Regions from separate parts of the Actinoplanes sp. 13 genome, predicted to be linked through region 1. Evidence: riboswitches for the same ligand, from Rfam matches in the RefSeq annotation. Region 1 holds a riboswitch; the other holds the start of a gene.
The links. A riboswitch is a leader RNA that binds a small molecule or an ion and turns the genes downstream of it on or off. The one in region 1 is predicted to bind glycine.
Positions count from the first base shown of each region.

Region 2: it holds a riboswitch for glycine, as region 1 does, so the genes downstream of both, AC0NH5_RS13460 (L-serine ammonia-lyase) here and gcvP (aminomethyl-transferring glycine dehydrogenase) in region 1, are expected to answer to the same signal.

Region 1 is NZ_JBVYOQ010000015.1:122,787-128,767, forward strand. It holds gene AC0NH5_RS26580 (chorismate-binding protein) at 1-985, opposite strand, end outside; gene AC0NH5_RS26585 (DUF5999 family protein) at 1,107-1,307, shown strand; gene gcvP (aminomethyl-transferring glycine dehydrogenase) at 1,386-4,199, opposite strand; glycine riboswitch at 4,274-4,376, opposite strand; gene AC0NH5_RS26595 (alpha/beta fold hydrolase) at 4,451-5,224, opposite strand; gene mgrA (L-glyceraldehyde 3-phosphate reductase) at 5,341-5,981, shown strand, end outside.
Region 2 is NZ_JBVYOQ010000005.1:198,142-204,122, forward strand. It holds gene AC0NH5_RS13445 (S-(hydroxymethyl)mycothiol dehydrogenase) at 1-269, opposite strand, end outside; gene AC0NH5_RS13450 (cadmium resistance transporter) at 397-984, shown strand; gene AC0NH5_RS13455 (alpha/beta hydrolase) at 968-1,969, opposite strand; gene AC0NH5_RS13460 (L-serine ammonia-lyase) at 2,024-3,358, opposite strand; glycine riboswitch at 3,381-3,470, opposite strand; glycine riboswitch at 3,471-3,562, opposite strand; gene AC0NH5_RS13465 (DUF3800 domain-containing protein) at 3,673-4,656, shown strand; gene AC0NH5_RS13470 (PP2C family protein-serine/threonine phosphatase) at 4,734-5,897, shown strand.

The sequences.
Region 1 (5,981 bases):
CCAGCGCGGCGATCCGGGCCAGGGCGGCAAGCTTGGGGGCGCCGGTGACGCTACCGCCGGGGCAGACGGCCCGCAGCAGTTCGGCGAGGCCGACGTCGCCGTCGAGCGGTGCGGACACGACCGACTCGGCCTGCCAGAGGCCGGACCACTCGCGGACGGCGAACAGCTCGTCCACCCGGACCGGGCCGGTGCCGGGCAGCCGGGCCAGGTCGTTGCGCTCCAGGTCGACGATCATGATGTGCTCGGCGCGTTCCTTCGGCGAGGCCAGCAGCTCGCGGAGGCCGGCCGCGGTGGCCGGGCGGGTGCCCTTGATCGGCCGGGTCGACACCCGGCCGTCCCGGACCTCGATCAGGGTCTCCGGGGAGGCGGTGGCCAGCGCCCAGCCGTCGCCGGCGAGCAGCCCGCCGTACCGGGCGCCGGACAGGGCGGCGACCCGCCGCAGCGCCGGGACCGGGTCGCCGGTGTACGCGGCGGACCCGTGCCCGACCACATTGACGATGTAGACGTCACCCCGCCCGATCGCGGCGCGCACCTCGTCGACCGCGCCGGCGTGCTCCTCGCGGGTCCAGCTCTCCCGCCACGGTCCCAGCCGCCAGGCGCCGGGCCGCCCGGTGGGCTGCCGGGCGGTGGTGTGCCCGTAGACCACGGCATAGATGTCCGGAATGCCCGCCGCTGGCGAGGGTGGCCCGACCGTTCCCCCGGCCATCACGGATCCGGCATCCGCCGACACGTAGAGTGCTGCCCCGCAAATGGCGCCATCACCGAACGTCTTTTGTTTGTCATCCGTTCGGCCAAGGTTTCGCACCGGCAGTCCGTTGGCGGCGAGAAACGCGGCGAGAAGCTCACCAGGGTCACCGGGATCACCCCGATCCCACCGAAAGGCACACAACGCGTGGTGACGGGCTTGGCAGCCCCCCGGAAAAGCCGGCGGCGGACCGACCAGAGGTCGCGGAGAGTGGTCGTTGATCTCCGTCCCGTGGACCATGTATGACGCGAACGGCCCCGCGGATCCCGTCACCGGGTTGAACCGTTGTCGTTCGATGTGAGGTAACGTCCGTCACCGACTTTGTGAACCTTCACACAGCCCCCAAACGGAGATCACGAAGATGTGTCAGCACCAAGTTCCCTGCCCACCGGCCGATGCGATCGACCGCGAGGCTGCCCGGATCATCGTCACCTTCTGCGAGCAGGGATGGAGCCTGCTCTGCAACGGCGTCATCGTCTTCGAGGACACCGGCGAACTTCTGCCGGACGGCACGATGATCGAGCCGCACCGCGGCCCGGCCGTGCACGCCCTGGCCGCCTGAGGAAACCGCCACGGAGCGTGACCGAAGCGACGCGCAGGCCGCGATCATAGACGACCACGACCTGCGCGCCCCGTCAGCTCAGTCCTCGAACGCCTCCGGCGCGGGGCACGAGCAGACCAGGTTCCGGTCCCCGTACGCCCCGTCGATGCGGCGCACCGGCGGCCAGTACTTCGCCGCCCGGTCCACGCCGCCGGGGTAACCGGCCACCGACCGCGGGTACGGGTGGTCCCACTCGTCCGCCGAGACCGCCGACGCCGTGTGCGGCGCGTTGGCCAGCGGGTTGTCGTCCTTCGGCCAGACGCCGGCCGCCACCTGGTCGATCTCGCCCTTGACGGCGATCATCGCGGCGATGAAGCGGTCCAGCTCGGCCAGGTCCTCGCTCTCGGTCGGCTCCACCATCAGCGTGCCGGCCACCGGGAACGACATCGTCGGCGCGTGGAACCCGTAGTCGATCAGCCGCTTCGCCACGTCGTCGACCGAGACGCCGGCGGCCTTGGTGATCGGCCGCAGGTCGAGGATGCACTCGTGGGCGACCAGGCCGTTGTCGCCCGCGTACAGCACCGGGTAGTGCTCGCGCAGCCGCGCCGCCACGTAGTTCGCCGCCAGCACCGCCGAGGCGGTCGCCGCGGTCAGGCCGTCCGGGCCCATCATCCGCACGTACGCCCAGGAGATCGGCAGGATGCCGGCCGAGCCGTGCGCCGCCGCCGAGACCGCGTGGTGGTCGCCGGGCTCGCGCGGGTCGCCGGGCAGGAACTCGGCCAGGTGGGCGCGGACCGCGACCGGGCCGACGCCGGGGCCACCGCCACCGTGCGGGATGCAGAACGTCTTGTGCAGGTTCAGGTGCGAGACGTCGGCGCCGAACTTGCCCGGCTTGGCGAACCCGACCAGGGCGTTCAGGTTGGCGCCGTCGACGTACACCTGGCCGCCGGCCTCGTGCACCCGCTCGCACAGCTCGGCAATCGCGGTCTCGTACACCCCGTGGGTGGACGGGTAGGTCACCATGATCGCGGCGAGCGCATCCCGGTGCTTGTCGATCTTGGCGGCCAGATCCGTCATGTCGATGTTGCCGTCCGCGTCGCAGGCGACCACGACGACCCGCATGCCGGCCATCACCGCGCTGGCGGCGTTGGTGCCGTGCGCGGACGACGGGATCAGGCACACGTCGCGGTGCGCCTCGTCCCGGGAGCGGTGATATCCGCGGATCGCCAGCAGGCCGGCCAGCTCACCCTGCGACCCGGCATTGGGCTGGACACTGACCGCGTCGTACCCGGTGATCTCGGCCAGCCACGCCTCCAGCTGCGCGACCAGGGCCTCGTAGCCCTCGGTCCGGGTGACCGGCGCGAACGGGTGCACGTTCGCGAACTCCGGCCAGGTGATCGCCTCCATCTCGGCGGTGGCGTTCAGCTTCATCGTGCAGGAGCCCAACGGGATCATGCCGCGGTCCAGCGCGTAGTCCTTGTCCGACAGCCTGCGCAGGTACCGCAGCATGCTGGTCTCGGAGTGGTGCGTGGTGAAGACCGGGTGCGTCAGGTACTCGCTGGTGCGGGCCAGCGACCGCACCTCGCTCGCGGCGGGCTCGGCCGGCGCCGCGCCGAACACCTCCAGCACGGTCGCCACGTGGGCCGCCGTGGTCGTCTCGTCGACCGACACCGACACCCGGTCGGCGCCGACCGGCAACAGATCGATGCCCCGGGCGGCGGCGGCCTCGACCATCTCGGCCGCCCGGCCCGGCACCACCACGGTGACGGTGTCGAAGAACGCCCGGTGCGCGATCTCGACGCCGGCCGCGGTCAGGCCCCCGGCGAGCGTGCGGGCGTGGTCGTGGGTGCGCTGCGCGATCGCCTTCAGGCCCTGCGGACCGTGGTAGACCGCGTACATGCTCGCCATCACGGCCAGCAGCACCTGGGCCGTACAGATGTTGCTGGTGGCCTTCTCCCGCCGGATGTGCTGCTCGCGCGTCTGCAGCGCCAGGCGGTAGGCGGGCGCGCCGTCGGCGTCCTTCGAGACGCCCACCAGGCGGCCGGGCAGCGACCGCTCCAGGCCGCCGCGCACCGCCAGATATCCGGCGTGCGGACCACCGAATCCCAGGGGTACGCCGAAACGCTGCGTCGTGCCGGCCGCGATGTCCGCACCGATCTCCCCCGGGGCGCGCAGCAGGGTCAGCGCCAGCAGGTCGGCCGCCACCGTGACCAGGGCGCCCTTCGCGTGCGCCGCCTCGACCAGCGCGGCGTGGTCGCGGACCGCGCCGGACGCACCCGGGTACTGCAGGTGCAGCCCGAAGAACTCCGCCGGCAGATCCTCGCCCGCGTCCAGGTCGACCAGCCGCACGTCGATGCCGAGCGGCTCCGCCCGGGTGCGCAGCACGGCGAGGGTCTGCGGGAACGTGTCAGCGTCCACCGCGTACACGGTGCTCTTGCTCTTCGACGCCCGCCGGGCCAGCGTCATCGCCTCCGCGACGGCGGTCGCCTCGTCCAGCATCGACGCGTTAGCGGTGGTCAGCCCGGTCAGGTCGGTGACCATGGTCTGGAAGTTCAGCAGCGCCTCCAGGCGCCCCTGGCTGATCTCCGGCTGGTACGGCGTGTACGCCGTGTACCACGCCGGGTTCTCCAGCACGTTCCGCTTGATCACCGCGGGCGTGTGGGTGCCGTAGTAGCCGAGCCCGATCATCGAGGTGGCCACCACGTTGCGGCCCGCGATCGCGCGCAGCTCGGCGATCGCCTCCTCCTCGGAGATGCCCGCCGGCAGGTCCAGCTCGCCGCGGAAGCGGATCGACGAGGGGATCGCGGCGTCCATCAGCTCGTCGAGAGAGTGATGCCCGATCGCCTTGAGCATGTGGGTCTGCTCATCCGGGTCCGGACCGATGTGACGGGAAACGAACGGCGACGATGTCATGGGCGACTCCAGGCTCGAGAAGGTCGACATGCAACCTCCCCCTCTGTCATACCCAGCTAGGCATTTCAGAGTCGCCTGCCCTCGCGGTCCTTTTGCCTGAGAGGTTCCGGGGAGGATTTGCCCCTTCGGCGCCGCACGACCGGTGATCGGCCGTATGGTCTCTCCCGCGCGGGTGTAGCCGGCAGTGTCAACCTACCAGCGGATCTTCGCCCGAGCCGCTGTGCGTGCGGTCACTGTGAGAAACGCCCGCCTCAACCGGTGGAGGCGAGCATCAGTCGCGCCGTGGTTTCCGGGTCCTCGAACATCGGCAGGTGGCCGATGCCGGGCAGCATCTCCACCCGGGCGCCGGGGACCGCCTCGTACTCGCGGGCCCGGGCCGGGTTCCACCGCGGATCGGCCGCGCCGAAGATCACCAGCGTGGGTACGGCGGTGGCGAGCGCGATGAGCCGGTCCGGGACGCTGCGCTCGGCGATGTAGTCCGTGTTCGCGCGCAGCACCGCCTGGAAATCGTCCCAGCCGATGCCCCGCAGCTCGGCCACCGCGTCGTCCGGGATCTCCACCGGGCGGGCGCACGCCGCCCGCAGCCCCTGACGGACCATCGCGTCCGTGCGGACCGCCCACAGCAGGCGCCCGAGCGGCGGGCCGGTCAGGATCCGCAGCACAGCCGGCTGCGGCAGGAACGCGTACACGCTCGGGCCGGTGCTGATCAGCGTGAGCGCGTCGACCAGGTCCGGGCGCTGCTCGGCGAGCGCGGTGGCGACGTAGCCGCCGCTGGAGTGCCCGGCCACCGCGATCGGCCCGCCACCCAGGTCGTCGAGCATTGCCGCCACCCGCCGAGCCTGGCCGGGCACGTCGAAGGAGGGCGGCGCCGGCGACCGGCCGCACCCCGGCAGATCGACCCGGATCACGTGGTGCCGGGCGGTGAGCGCCGGCACCATCGGGCTCCAGCAGCCGTTCGCAGCGCCGGAGCCGTGCAGGAGCAGCAGCGGCGGCGCGGCCGCCGGGCCGTCGTGGACCACATGCATACCGGTGATGATGCTCTCCCGGGTGCCGCCCCGTCATCGCCGAACGTCGCGCGCGGCCACGATCGGCGGCACGGCATCATGGCAGGGGCAGCGCATCCGCAGAGACGAGGAACCACGTGACGTACACCCCCGGCGACGACCGCTACCAGTCCATGACGTACCGCCGCGCCGGGCGCAGCGGCCTCCGGCTGCCCGCGCTCTCGCTCGGCCTCTGGCACAACTTCGGCGACAGCCGCCCCCTCGACCGGCAGCGCGCCATCGTGCGCCGCGCCTTCGACCTCGGCGTCACCCACTTCGACCTGGCCAACAACTACGGGCCGCCGCCGGGCAGCGCGGAGAGCAACTTCGGCCGGCTGCTCGCCGGCGACCTCAAGCCGTACCGCGACGAGCTGATCATCTCGACCAAGGCCGGTTACACGATGTGGGACGGCCCGTACGGCGACTGGGGCTCCCGCAAATACCTGGTGTCGTCGCTCGACCAGTCGCTGCAGCGCCTCGGCCTGGACTACGTCGACATCTTCTACCACCACCGGCCCGACCCGGACACCCCGCTCGAGGAGACGATGGCCGCCCTGGACGCGGTGGTCCGCTCCGGCAAGGCGCTGTACGTCGGCATCAGCAACTACAAGAGCGCCGGGGCCGCCGAGGCCGCCCGGATCCTGCGCGAACTCGGCACCCCGCTGCTGATCCACCAGCCGTCCTACTCGATCCTCAACCGCTGGATCGAGCACGACCGGCTGCTCGACACCCTGGAGGA
Region 2 (5,981 bases), on a different contig from region 1:
GCACGCCAGTTCAGCACCACGAAGTCGCCGGGTGCCACCTCGGTCACGCCGTCGCCGACGGACTCGACCACGCCGGCCGCCTCGTGGCCGAGCAGGAACGGGAAGTCGTCGTTGATGCCGCCCTCCCGGTAGTGCAGGTCGGTGTGGCACACCCCGCACGCCTGGATCCGCACCACCGCCTCACCGGGGCCGGGATCCGGCACGTTGATCGTCACCAACTCGACCGGGGCGCCCTTGGCACGTGCCACAACGGCTCGGACCTGCTGCATCTCGACATTCCTCTCGGCCGGGCGACATGAGCGATCAATCGCTCAGGATAGTCACTGCGGCGCCGCCGGTCTCGATCACCGGCGGGTGTCACCGCCCGGAACGCGCCGTGCCATGCTGTGGCTTGTCATGAGCCTGGGCATCATCGGTCAGGCGGCCGGTCTGTTCGCCGTCACCAACGTCGACGACATCCTGATCCTGGCGTTGTTCTTCGCGCGGGGCGCCGGCCACCGGCACACCACCCGCACCATCCTGGCCGGGCAGTACCTCGGGTTCGCGGGGATCCTGGCGGTCGCGGTGGCCGCCGCGTTCGGCGCCACGTTCCTGCCCGACGAGGCGATCCCCTATCTGGGGCTGCTCCCGCTGGCGCTGGGCGTCAAGGCCGGCGTCAGCGCCTGGCGGCACCGCCACGGCGACGCCGAGGAGCAGACCGGGAGCGGCGCCGGCGCACCCGGGATGCTGGAGCTCGCGGCGGTGACCTTCGCCAACGGCGGTGACAACATCGGCGTCTACGTTCCCGTGTTCGCCACCGCCGGGGCCGGTGCCGTCACCGCGTACGTCATCGTGTTCCTGATCCTGGTGTCGGTGTGGGTGGCCGCCGGCCGATTCTTCGCCACCCGGCCGGTGATCGCGAAGGCGCTGAGCCGCCGGGGCCATGTGCTGCTGCCGATCGTGCTGATCGGGCTGGGTCTGCTGATCCTCATCCAGGGTCGCTGAGCAGGGCCGCCGCCATCCGGTCCAGGACCGCGCCGCCGGTCGCGCTGAACGGATCACCCAGGCACCCGTGCGCCGCGTCCGCCTGGAAGTGCACGTCCACCTGGACGCCGGCCGCCCGCAACTGCTCGGCGTAGGCCTCCCCCGACGCCCGCAACGTGTCGGCCTCGCAGTTGACGATCAGCGTCGGCGGCGTGCCGGTGAGATCGCCGTTGGCGGGGAACGCGTACGGATCGGTCAGCAGTTCCGGATTCCCGCCGACGTAGTGCAGGCTCATGTCCGCCACCCACTTCGGCGAGAAGAACCCCGCCCCCGGGAACTCCCGGACGATCGCGAACTGCGAGGCCGGCCAGTCCGGCAGCTCCGCGTGCAGCGCCGGATAGATCAGCAGCAGCGAGGCGGGCAGCGGACCGGCGCCGTCGCGCAGGCGCTTGGCCACCCCGGCGGTCAGATTGCCGCCCGCGCTGGCACCGCCGAGGTGCAGGCGCCCGGCGGGCACGCCGAGCCGGCCGGGGTCGGCGACCGCCCAGTTCCACCCGGCCAGGACGTCGTCGGAGCCGTCCGGGAAGTGGCTGCCGTGCAGGGCCTTGCGGTATTCCACGGTGAGCACCGAGCAGCCTCGGGCGGCGAGGGCCAGGCCGACCCAGTGCGCCTCGGCCATCGCGATCGTGCCGCTGACGAACGCGCCGCCGTGCACCCACACCAGCGCCGAGCGAGCGTCGCCGAGACCGCGGTACAACCGCGCCGGCTGGGCGCCGATGCTGAACTCGCTGACCTCGACGGTGGACAGCTCGGGGAAGCGGGCGAACAGCTCGAGGTCGGTGGGCCCGGGATAGGGCAGATCACCGCCCACCTCCAGCATCCGGACGAAGTCGGCCGCGGCCGGCAGGTCCCGGCCCATGGCCCGGGCCAGGACCGCCCGCTGGACCGGACGGGGCATCCGGCGGATGACCCGGAGCGCATGGCCGCGCAGGGTGGCGGGGTTCATGCAGCGAGATTACGGCGGCCCGGCACGGAATCGGTCCCGCCACTCAGCCGCCGCTCAGCACTCGATCACGTTGACGGCCAGACCGCCCCGCGCGGTCTCCTTGTACTTCACCTTCATGTCGGCGCCGGTCTCCTTCATGGTCTTGATGACCTTGTCGAGGGAAACGTGGTGCCGCCCGTCGCCGCGCAGCGCCATCCGCGCCGCGGTGACCGCCTTGACGGCCGCCATCCCGTTGCGCTCGATGCACGGGATCTGCACCAGCCCGCCGACCGGGTCGCAGGTGAGCCCCAGGTTGTGCTCCATCCCGATCTCCGCGGCGTTCTCCACCTGCTCCGGGGTGCCGCCCAGCACCTCGGCGAACCCGGCCGCCGCCATCGCGCAGGCCGAGCCGACCTCACCCTGGCAGCCCACCTCGGCGCCGGAGATCGACGCGTTCTCCTTGAACAGCAGCCCGATCGCCCCCGCCGTGAGCAGGAACCGGACCACCCCGTCGTCGTCCGCGCCGGGCACGAAGTCCCGGTAGTACCGCAGCACCGCCGGGATGATGCCGGCCGCGCCGTTGGTGGGCGCGGTGACCACCCGGCCGCCGGCCGCGTTCTCCTCATTGACAGCCATGGCGTACGCGGTGAGCCACTCCATCGCATGCTCGGCCGGCCGGCCCGCGGCCCGCAGCTGACGAGCGGTGGCCGCCGCCCGGCGCCGCACCTTCAGCCCGCCGGGCAGGATCCCTTCCGCGTCCAGGCCCGCGTCGATGCAGTCGCGCATCACCGACCACAGGAGCAGGAGCCCGGAACGGATCTGTTCGGGCGATCGCCACGCCGTCTCGTTGGCGAGCATCAGGCGCGCGATCGACAAGCCGGTGGCCCCGGTGAGCGACAGCAGCTCGGCACCCGTGGTGAACGGGTAGAGCAGGGACGTGTCGTCCGCTCGTACCCCAGCCGGCCTCTCATCCACGACGAAGCCGCCGCCGACCGAGAAATAGGTCTTGCGCAGCAGCTCGGCGCCGTCGGCGGCGAGCGCGGTGAAGATCATGCCGTTGGGGTGGCCGGGCAGCGTCCGCCGCCGGTGCAGCACCAGGCCGACGCCGGTCCGGCCGCCGTCCGGCAGGGTCAGCACGCCCGCGTCGCGGATCCGCGCGGCCCGCTCGTCAGCGGTGGCCACGTCGACGGTCTGCGGGTCCGAGCCCTCCAGCCCGAGCAGCACCGCCTTGGGCGTGCCGTGACCATGACCGGTGGCGCCCAGCGACCCGAACAGCTCGGCCCGCACCGTCGCGACCGGCAGCCCGGCGAGGTGCCCGGCGAACAGGCGCGCGGCGCGCATCGGGCCGACGGTGTGCGAGCTGGACGGGCCGATGCCGACCGAGAAGAGGTCAAAGACGGACACGGCCATGCGGAGGCTCCCTTGGCTGGGCCTCCCCCGCTCTGTCATGGGGCCTGAGAGCTTCACCGCCGGGGCGGCTTGCACCTTGGGCGCGGCAGGACTGCCGGCTTTCCAGAGTCGCCTGGCCGCAGCGGTACTTTGTGCCTGAGAGATTCTGGGAGAGAAGTTGCTCCTTCGGCGCCCCCACCAGGGGGTCTCTCCCGCAGCGGCGGAAACGGCGAGTGTTGAGTTGTCGGTGCCGAGCTTACCCGGCCGGGGCCGCACCCAGTCATCCGCGGATAATCGCGTTGTCGGATCAAGCGCCCGGGGCCACCATGAGCAGCATGGGGTCGGGTGTGCGGTCGCCGCTGCAGGGCGGGCTGCCGCCGCCGGCCGTGGTGTCCGGACCGGTCGTCGAGATCGCCTGTGACGAGTCCGGGTTCTCCGGGACCAACCTGCTCGACCCGGCCACCCCGGTGATCACCCACGCGAGCGTCGACCTGAGTGTGGCCGAGGCCGGGGAGCTGATCGCGACGCTGGGGTCCGGCCGGTTCTCGCCGCACGAGGTGAAGTCCGGACAGTTCCTGCGCCGGCCGGCGGCCGGCGCGGCGCTCGAGTGGTTCCTGACCGCGCTGCGCGGCCGGGCGTTCGTGCACCTGGTCGACAAGGAGTTCTTCCTGGCCAGCCGGGTCGTCGACCTGCTGCTGGCCGAGCCGTCGTACACCGCCGGCACGCGCCTGGCGCAGGAACAGCGCCCGGCCGCTCTCGCGCTGTACCGGGCCGGGCGCTCGGCCGGCAGCGCCTGGGACGACTTCCTGCGGGCCTTCGTGCGCATGGTGCGGATGAAACGTCGCGGGCCGTTGCAGCAGTCCACGGCCCAGTTCCTCCAGGCCCGCGACGTGCTGCGCGGCAACGGGGCGGACGCCGTCCTCGACCAGCTCGACCCTGCGCGGGTGTGGGACGTCCTCGCCCGCCTGGACCGCGAAGACAGGTCGATCCCGCCGCCGCTGGAGCCGCTGCTGCCGGCCCTCGCCGAGACCGTCCTGTCCTGGAGCGGCGGGCGGCGACAGGTGCTGGTGGTCCACGACGAGCAGAGCGCGCTCACCGCCGACCGGCTGACCCGGCTCGGGCAGGCGTTGGCCGCTACGATGCCGCGGGGCGTGTCGCCGCTGGCCGGGCTGGTGATGACGGACTCCCGCGACGATCCCCGGGTGCAGGTCGCCGACCTGCTCGCGGGCACTGCGCGGCGGTCCCGCGAGATCATCGACGACGCGTTGCTGCGGCCTCTGCTGACGACGACCTCAGGGGGCGACGGGGCCGAACCATGATCGCCGCGGTAAGGCGATCGGGTGCGCCGTTTCCTCCGGCGCCCGCGAAGGGCAAGATGGTGCTGATGCTCTCGTCGATGGAGGCCGTTCGCCGGCTCATGGATCTGCGGCACCGTGGACGGGCCGAGGACCTGCCTGCGGTGCTGGCGGCGGCTGCCCCACTGCTCGACGCGGAGTCCGCGACGGTGCTGCTGGTCGACTACGGGCAGCTGGCGCTGCATCCGCTGCGCGGCACCACGCTCGACGGCCCGGGCGCGATGACGGTGGAGGACACCCTCGCCGGCCGCGCGTTCACCTCGGCCGAGCAGCAGTGGTCCGACGAGGGCGACGGCGGCCGGCTGTGGCTGCCGCTGCTGCACGGCGCCGAACGTCTCGGCGTGCTGGAACTGCGGGTCAAGGCGTACCCGCCGGTCTCCACCCGGAACGACCTCGAGGTGATCGCCGCCCTGGTCGCCGAGTTGATCGCCAGCCGGCGGTTCTACGGCGACGCGGTGGAGCACACCCGGCGCCGGCTGCCGATGCAACTGGCCGCGGAGATCATCTGGAACCAGCTGCCGCCGCTCACCTTCGCGGTCGACGGCACCATGATCACGGCCGTGCTCGAGCCGTGTTACGAGGTCGGCGGCGACGCGTTCGACTACGCGGCCAACGGCGACGTGCTGCACGTCGCGCTCTTCGACACGGTGGGCCACGGGATCAGCGCCAGCGCGCTGACCACGCTGACGCTGAACACGTACCGCAACGCCCGCCGCTCGGGGCTCTCGCTGACCGACACCTGCCGGTCGATCGACAAGTGGATCCGCGCGCAGTACCCGGGGGCGTTCGTCACCGCTCTGCTGGCCGAGCTGGACGTGCCGACCGGCGTGTACCGCCGGATCAGCGCCGGCCACCCCGCCGAGCTGGTGCTGCGCGGCGACCGGGCCATGCCCGCGCTGCCGACGCCCAACACTCTCCCGCTGGGCCTGGGCCACATGCTCTCCCGGCCGCCGCACGTCGTCGAGGAGCAGCTCGAACCGGGCGACACACTGGTCTTCTACACCGACGGCATCACCGAGGCGCGGGACGTCACCGGCGAGCTGTTCGGGGTGGACCGGCTCAGCGAGTTCCTGATGGAGACGCTGCGCCAGGGCGCCTCGGCGCCGGAGACGATGCGGCGCTTGATACACACCATCGTGTCGTACGAGGAGGGCGAGCTCCGCGACGACGCCACCGCCGCGATGCTCCAGTGGCGGCGGCACTGACCGCCCGTCGACCCGGTGCGGCGAACCTACGAGGCGTCCGTTCGTCCACTTTGAGTCGGAGTCCGGTAGGGCGGGGTCGCGACG